DNA from 2 places in the Klebsiella sp. genome. Region 2 is predicted to be linked to the other one. Evidence: predicted binding sites of a transcription regulator. Region 2 holds the regulator's gene; the other holds the start of a gene.
What was found. Region 2 encodes PurR, which represses purine synthesis genes. Its sites were predicted from a motif close to CANGCAAACGTTTGCNTG; they were not measured.
Positions count from the first base shown of each region.

Region 1: the regulator PurR is predicted to act here: its motif matches at 2,104-2,121, upstream of cvpA (colicin V production protein).

Region 1 is NZ_JAPUEW010000017.1:44,865-48,282, forward strand. It holds gene folC (bifunctional tetrahydrofolate synthase/dihydrofolate synthase) at 16-1,284, shown strand; gene dedD (cell division protein DedD) at 1,274-1,966, shown strand; gene cvpA (colicin V production protein) at 2,177-2,665, shown strand; gene purF (amidophosphoribosyltransferase) at 2,699-3,418, shown strand, end outside.
Region 2 is NZ_JAPUEW010000042.1:99,009-102,426, forward strand. It holds gene punC (purine nucleoside transporter PunC) at 1-639, opposite strand, end outside; gene punR (DNA-binding transcriptional activator PunR) at 761-1,672, shown strand; gene purR (HTH-type transcriptional repressor PurR) at 1,691-2,716, opposite strand; gene cydH (cytochrome bd-I oxidase subunit CydH) at 3,013-3,102, shown strand; gene QVF11_RS12435 (MFS transporter) at 3,270-3,418, shown strand, end outside.

The DNA of each region.
Region 1 (3,418 bases), on a different contig from region 2:
CTCTTGCCGGACATCATGGAAAAACAACCTATTCCTCAGGCCGCGTCGCCCCTGGCTACGTGGCTTTCTTATCTGGAACATCTGCACAGCAAAACAATCGATCTGGGACTGGCGCGCGTCAGCGAGGTGGCTGCGCGGATGGCGGTATTAAAACCTGCACCGTTTGTGTTCACGGTGGCGGGAACCAACGGCAAAGGAACGACCTGCCGTACCCTGGAATCGGTACTGATGGCCGCGGGCTTCAAAGTGGGTGTTTATAGTTCGCCGCATCTGGTGCGCTATACCGAGCGGGTGCGCGTACAAGGCGAAGAGCTGTCGGAACTTGCGCATACCACTTCCTTTGCTGAAATCGAAGCGGCGCGCGGCGAGATTTCTCTGAGCTATTTTGAATTTGGTACGCTTTCCGCGCTGTGGCTATTTCAGCAGGCGCAACTGGATGTCGTTATCCTTGAAGTGGGTCTCGGTGGTCGCCTGGATGCGACTAATATTGTTGATGCCGACGTGGCGGTAGTCACCAGTATTGCGCTTGACCATACGGACTGGCTGGGACCGGATCGCGAAAGTATTGGCCGCGAGAAGGCAGGTATTTTTCGCAGTGGTAAACCGGCTATCGTTGGTGAACCCGATATGCCCCAAACTATCGCCGAGGTTGCGAGCGAAAAGGGCGCGCAACTCCTGTGCCGCGACGTTGACTGGGGCTATGAGGCCGGTGAGCAGAGCTGGTCTTTCAGTGATGAAAACGGCGCACTCACCGACCTGCCGCTGCCACAGGTACCTATGCCGAATGCCGCAACTGCGCTCGCTGCCCTGCGTGCCAGCAAGCTCAAGGTTGACGAGCAGGCGATTCGCGACGGTATTCAAAAGGCGATGCTGCCGGGGCGTTTTCAGATAATTAGCGACACCCCGAGAGTCATCCTTGATGTTGCTCATAACCCGCATGCGGCGACGTATCTCGCCGGGCGTCTCAAAACCTTACCGAAAACGGGGCGCGTGCTGGCGGTTATTGGTATGCTGCATGATAAGGACATCGCCGGTACGCTGGAAAACCTGAAGGCGGAAGTTGACGATTGGTACTGTGCGCCGCTTGAAGGGCCGCGCGGCGCGACGGCAGAGCAACTGCTGGAACATTTACGCGCAGGCAAAGTCTATACCAGCGTTGTGCAGGCCTGGTACGCTGCGATGGCAGATGCCAGACCACAGGATACGGTGCTGGTGTGTGGTTCATTCCACACGGTGGCGCATGTAATGGAAGAGATAGACGCGGGGAGAATCGGTGGCGAGTAAGTTTCAGAACCGTTTAGTCGGGACGATCGTACTGGTGGCACTGGGGGTTATTATCCTGCCAGGGCTGCTTGATGGTCAGAAAAAACATTATCAGGATGAGTTTGCCGCAATCCCACTGGTACCAAAACCAGGCGACCGCGATGAGCCAGATATGCTGCCAGCAGCGACTCAGACGCTGCCTTCGCAGCCTCCGGAAGGGGCCGCCGAAGAGGTGAGAGCTGGGGATGCAGCGGCACCGTCGCTCGATCCTTCGCGGATCCCGGTGAACAATAACAGTTTTGATGTGGTGCAGGAGCCGGTTGTCGCGCCAAAACCACAGCCGCAGCCTAAACCTCAACCGAAGCCGGTAGAGAAGCCGCAACCTCAGCCTCCGCAGCAGGTCGCGGTGCAGACACTTGCGCCTAAACCGCAACAGCAGGCTGAAATTCCGGCCCCGACCGGGAAAGCCTATGTTGTGCAGTTAGGCGCGCTGAAGAATGCCGATAAGGTCAACGAGATCGTCGGTAAGCTGCGCGCTGCTGGCTTCAAAGTTTATACGTCGCCTTCGACGCCGGTGCAGGGTAAAATCACCCGTATTCTGGTCGGCCCGGATGCTTCGAAAGATAAGCTGAAGGGGCAGCTTGGCGAGCTGAACAAGCTGTCCGGACTTAGCGGTGTAGTCATGGGCTTTAGCCCGAACTAACCTTCCCTTTTTTAATAAAGAAAGGTAGGGCCAGAGCACGGAAACCCCTGTCTGACGCGCCCTGAAGAGGCGAAAGGCAGTATGGCGTTGAATGTTTTTTCAGCGCCATTTTTATTTCTGTAGGGCATGGAAATCCCTACGCAAACGTTTTCTTTTTCTGTTAGAATGCGCCCCGAACCGGACGACAGGGCGTAAAATCGTGGGACGTATATGGTCTGGATTGATTACGCCATAATTGCGGTGATTGGTTTTTCCTCTTTGGTCAGCCTGATCCGCGGCTTTGTTCGTGAAGCTTTATCGCTGGTAACCTGGGGATGCGCTTTCTTTGTTGCCAGTCATTACTACACTTACCTGGCTGTCTGGTTCACGGGCTTTGAAGACGAACTGGTCCGAAATGGGATTGCTATCGCGATACTGTTTATCGCGACGCTTATCGTCGGCGCTATCGTTAACTTTGTGATAGGTCAGCTGGTGGAGAAAACCGGCCTGTCGGGTACCGACAGGGTGTTGGGGATCTGTTTTGGCGCCCTGCGCGGTGTGCTAATCGTCTCTGCGATTCTGTTTTTTCTCGATAGTTTTACCAGTATGGCGAAAAGCGATGACTGGCAAAAGTCTGAGCTTATCCCACAGTTCAGTTTCGTTATCAGATGGTTCTTTGACTATCTGCAGAGCTCGTCAAGTTTCTTGCCCAAAGCATAAGCGTTGGGATGTAGCTTAACGAGGAAAAGACGTATGTGCGGTATTGTCGGTATCGCCGGTGTTATGCCGGTAAACCAGTCGATTTATGACGCGTTAACGGTGCTTCAGCATCGTGGGCAGGATGCCGCAGGCATCATCACCATCGATGCGAACAACTGTTTTCGTTTGCGTAAAGCGAACGGGCTGGTGAGCGATGTGTTTGAAGCTCGCCATATGCAGCGTATGCAAGGCAATATGGGGATCGGTCACGTTCGTTACCCGACGGCTGGCAGCTCCAGCGCCTCCGAGGCTCAGCCTTTCTACGTCAACTCTCCATATGGCATTACGTTGGCGCACAACGGCAATCTGACTAATGCTCACGAGCTGCGTCAAAAGCTGTTTGAAGAAAAACGCCGCCACATCAACACCACCTCCGACTCCGAAATCCTGCTCAACATTTTTGCCAGCGAGCTGGATAATTTCCGCCATTATCCGCTGGAAGCAGACAACATTTTTGCGGCGATTGCCGCCACTAACCGCCAGATTCGCGGCGCTTATGCCTGCGTGGCGATGATTATCGGCCACGGCATGGTCGCCTTCCGCGACCCGAACGGCATCCGTCCGCTGGTGCTGGGCAAGCGTGATATTGGCGATGGCCGCACTGAGTATATGGTGGCCTCGGAAAGCGTTGCTCTGGATACCCTGGGCTTTGAGTTCTTACGTGACGTTGCGCCTGGCGAAGCGGTGTATATCACCGAAAAAGGCCAGTTGTTC
Region 2 (3,418 bases):
ATAAATCAGCACGTTGCCGCTGTATTCGCGCGAGCGTAGTAGGGCAAGGAAAGTCAGCTTCTGCTGGGTGCCGACAACCGTCTTTTTCGCCGCTTTCAGACGCAGGGCAGGCAGCATGAGTAACAGGGTTATCGCGAACAGAACGGCGAAAATAGCCTGCCATTCGAAATGAACCAGCAGCCAGCTGCCGAGCAGCGGCGCCAGTGCTGGAGACAAGCCCACCAGCGGCATAATGGCGGCAAAAATACGGTTTGTGCGATGGGCTGGGTAGTAATCGGTCACCATCGCTTGCCAGGTCACGGCGGCGGCGCAAACGCCAATCGCCTGAATGAAGCGCAGCGCCAGCATCAGTGTGGCATCTTGCACCCAAAGCATCCCCAGACAGCCGATAGCGAAAATGACCAGGCCGCTTAGCAGTACCGGCTTGCGTCCGTAACGGTCGGAGAGCGGCCCCCAAAAAAGCTGTCCAATGGCAAAGCCTGCCAGGAACAAGCTCAGGCTGGCGCTGACTGAAGCCGCTGAAGTGTTGAGATCTTGTTGGATCGCGGCGAAAGCCGGCAGATACATATCGGTGGCCAGAAAGCCGAGCACGCTGAGCCCGGCCAGCCAAACTAAAAATCCTTTCCCAGGTTGTTGCAATTGTTGCATAAAATTCTCTTGTTATTGATGCAGGTACGGTGCGGCAGAGTGTAGGGAGTGCATTCGGGCTTGTGAAACGCTAATATTTGTCAGGTGGATTCAAAAATTTTGTAGGCAGAATATGTGGTCAGAATACTCACTTGAGGTGGTTGATGCTGTCGCGCGTAACGGCAGTTTTAGCGCAGCGGCGCAGGAGCTACACCGCGTACCTTCAGCGGTGAGTTATACCGTGCGTCAGTTGGAAGAGTGGCTGGCGGTTCCGCTCTTTGAACGCCGTCACCGCGATGTCGAATTAACCCCGGCCGGGGTCTGGTTTTTGCAGGAAGGGCGCTCTGTTATCAAAAAAATGCAGATCACTCGTCAGCAATGCCAGCAGATAGCCAACGGTTGGCGCGGGCAGCTATCCATTGCTGTCGATGACATCGTCAAACCGGCGCGCATGCGGCAAATGATCGTTGATTTCTATCGTCATTTTGATGACGTTGAACTGATTGTCTTTCAGGAGGTATTCAACGGTGTCTGGGATGCGTTAGCTGATGGCCGCGTGGAATTAGCTATCGGTGCGACGCGCTCAATTCCCGTCGGCGGGCGCTATGCGTTTCGCGATATGGGGATGCTGAGTTGGGATTGCGTGGTGGCCAGCGATCATCCGTTGGCGAAAATGGACGGCCCGCTAAGCGACGATGTGTTACGCAACTGGCCGTCGCTAGTACGGGAAGATACTTCGCGCTCGCTACCGAAACGCACGACATGGCTGCTGGATAATCAGAAGAGGGTGGTGGTGCCAGACTGGGACGCTTCCGCGACCTGCCTCAGCGCAGGGTTGTGTGTTGGCATGGTGCCAAAGCATTTTGCACAGCAGCGAATTGATAGCGGAGAATGGACGGCTCTGGCGCTGGAAAACCCATTCCCTGATGCGGCCTGCTGCCTGACGTGGCAACAAAGCGACGCTTCACCGGCGCTGATGTGGCTGCTGGATTACCTTGGCGACAGTGAAACGCTGAACAGGGAGTGGCTGCGGGCGCCGGAATAGCCGGCCCCGCGAGGAGAATTAACGGCGATAATCGACAAACGGGCCGTCGGCCACGGATCGACGTTCGACCAGGCGCGGATGTACTTCAATAGACTGGGAAATTTCGCGCTTGTTGACGATGCGGTCCAGCAGCATATTGAAGGCCGCTTCGCCCAGAGAATCTTTTGGCTGATGGATGGTGGTCAGCGCCGGGCTGAAGTAGCGGGCGTTGCGCACATTGTCATAACCGATCAGCGAAATATCCTGCGGCACGCGCAGACCCATTTCATCAGCCGCACAGATAGCGCCCATCGCCATGATATCCCCGCCGCAGAAAATCGCCGTCGGGCGATGGTGCTGGCTGAGGATTTGCTGCATCGCGCGGTAGCCGGATTCCGGCTCGAAATCACCTTGCACTACCCAGTTTTCAGGAACGTTGATCTGCGCTTCTTCCATCGCTTTCATAAAGCCGGCCAGGCGGCCGGCACCGGTGTTCCGCTCAAGCGGGCCGGGGATCACGCCAATTTCGCGATGACCGCGTTCCACCAGATAGCGCCCGGCAATATAACCCCCTTCGAAGGCGTTATCGATAACCGAGTCGGTAAAGTCGGCTTTTGCTTCACCCCAGTCCATCACGACCATCGGAATATGGCGATACTCTTCCAGCATGCTCAATACCGACTCAGGATACTCAGAACACATCACCAGCAGGCCGTCCACGCGCTTCTGCGCCATCATTGACAGGTAGGCGCGCTGTTTCTCCGGATCGTTCCATGCGTTGCCGAGAATCAGGGTATAGCCCTTCTGGAAGCAACTTTTCTCAACGGATTCGATAATTTCGGCAAAATAGGCCGCTTCACTGCTGGTCGCCAGCAATCCGATAGACTTAGTGTGATTAACCTTCAGGCTGCGAGCAACGGCGCTGGGGGAGTAGTGCAGTTCTTTAATCGCAGCCCACACAGCGTTGCGCGTCTCTTCCGCAACGAAACGCGTTTTGTTAATTACATGTGATACTGTTGTAGTGGAAACGTTTGCGCGCTTCGCTACATCTTTAATAGTTGCCATTACTTCTCACTCCAGACCTTGACCTGATCGTCCGTTTATCGGTACGTAAACGTTTGCCTGTACACACCCTGATGCCAAAATTAATCATTACATCACGTCGGGAAAACGACACAGAACGACAGGAAGGGGTCAATGGCCGATACGCTTTCAAATTAGCGTGGGATTTTGTCCGATCTTGGGGCAAAGGGGAAGAGCAAAAATGTGCATCCCTCTAAATCTCGGAAGATATTTGCGCTAATCTATGTAAAAATGAGCAAGCTCACTTTTCATGTGGGGATAATCAAGGGGAAAAATTGATGGATACAGATTTAAAGTTTTCGCTGACAACGACGATTATTGTTCTGGGTTTGATTGTCGCCGCAGGGCTGACCGCCATACTGCACTAATTCCAATATGAGGGAGGCATCGTTCTCCCTTTTCTTTTTCCGCCATTATTATCAATTTCGCAAAAATATTTTGCCATTTCGTTTACTTTTGTTTTTCTGTGATTGATGTCATGCTTTTGGCTTCTGATGAGATGCCGTCGCTGAAGACGGCCCGATGGAGTCATTGAATGAAAATCAACTTTCCCCTGCTCGCTCTGGCGATCGGTGCCTTCGGTATCGGTACTACCGAGTTCTCCCCAATGGGGCTATTACCGGTTATCGCCAAAGGCGTGGATGTCTCTATTCCGGCTGCGGGAATGCTTATTAGTGCCTATGC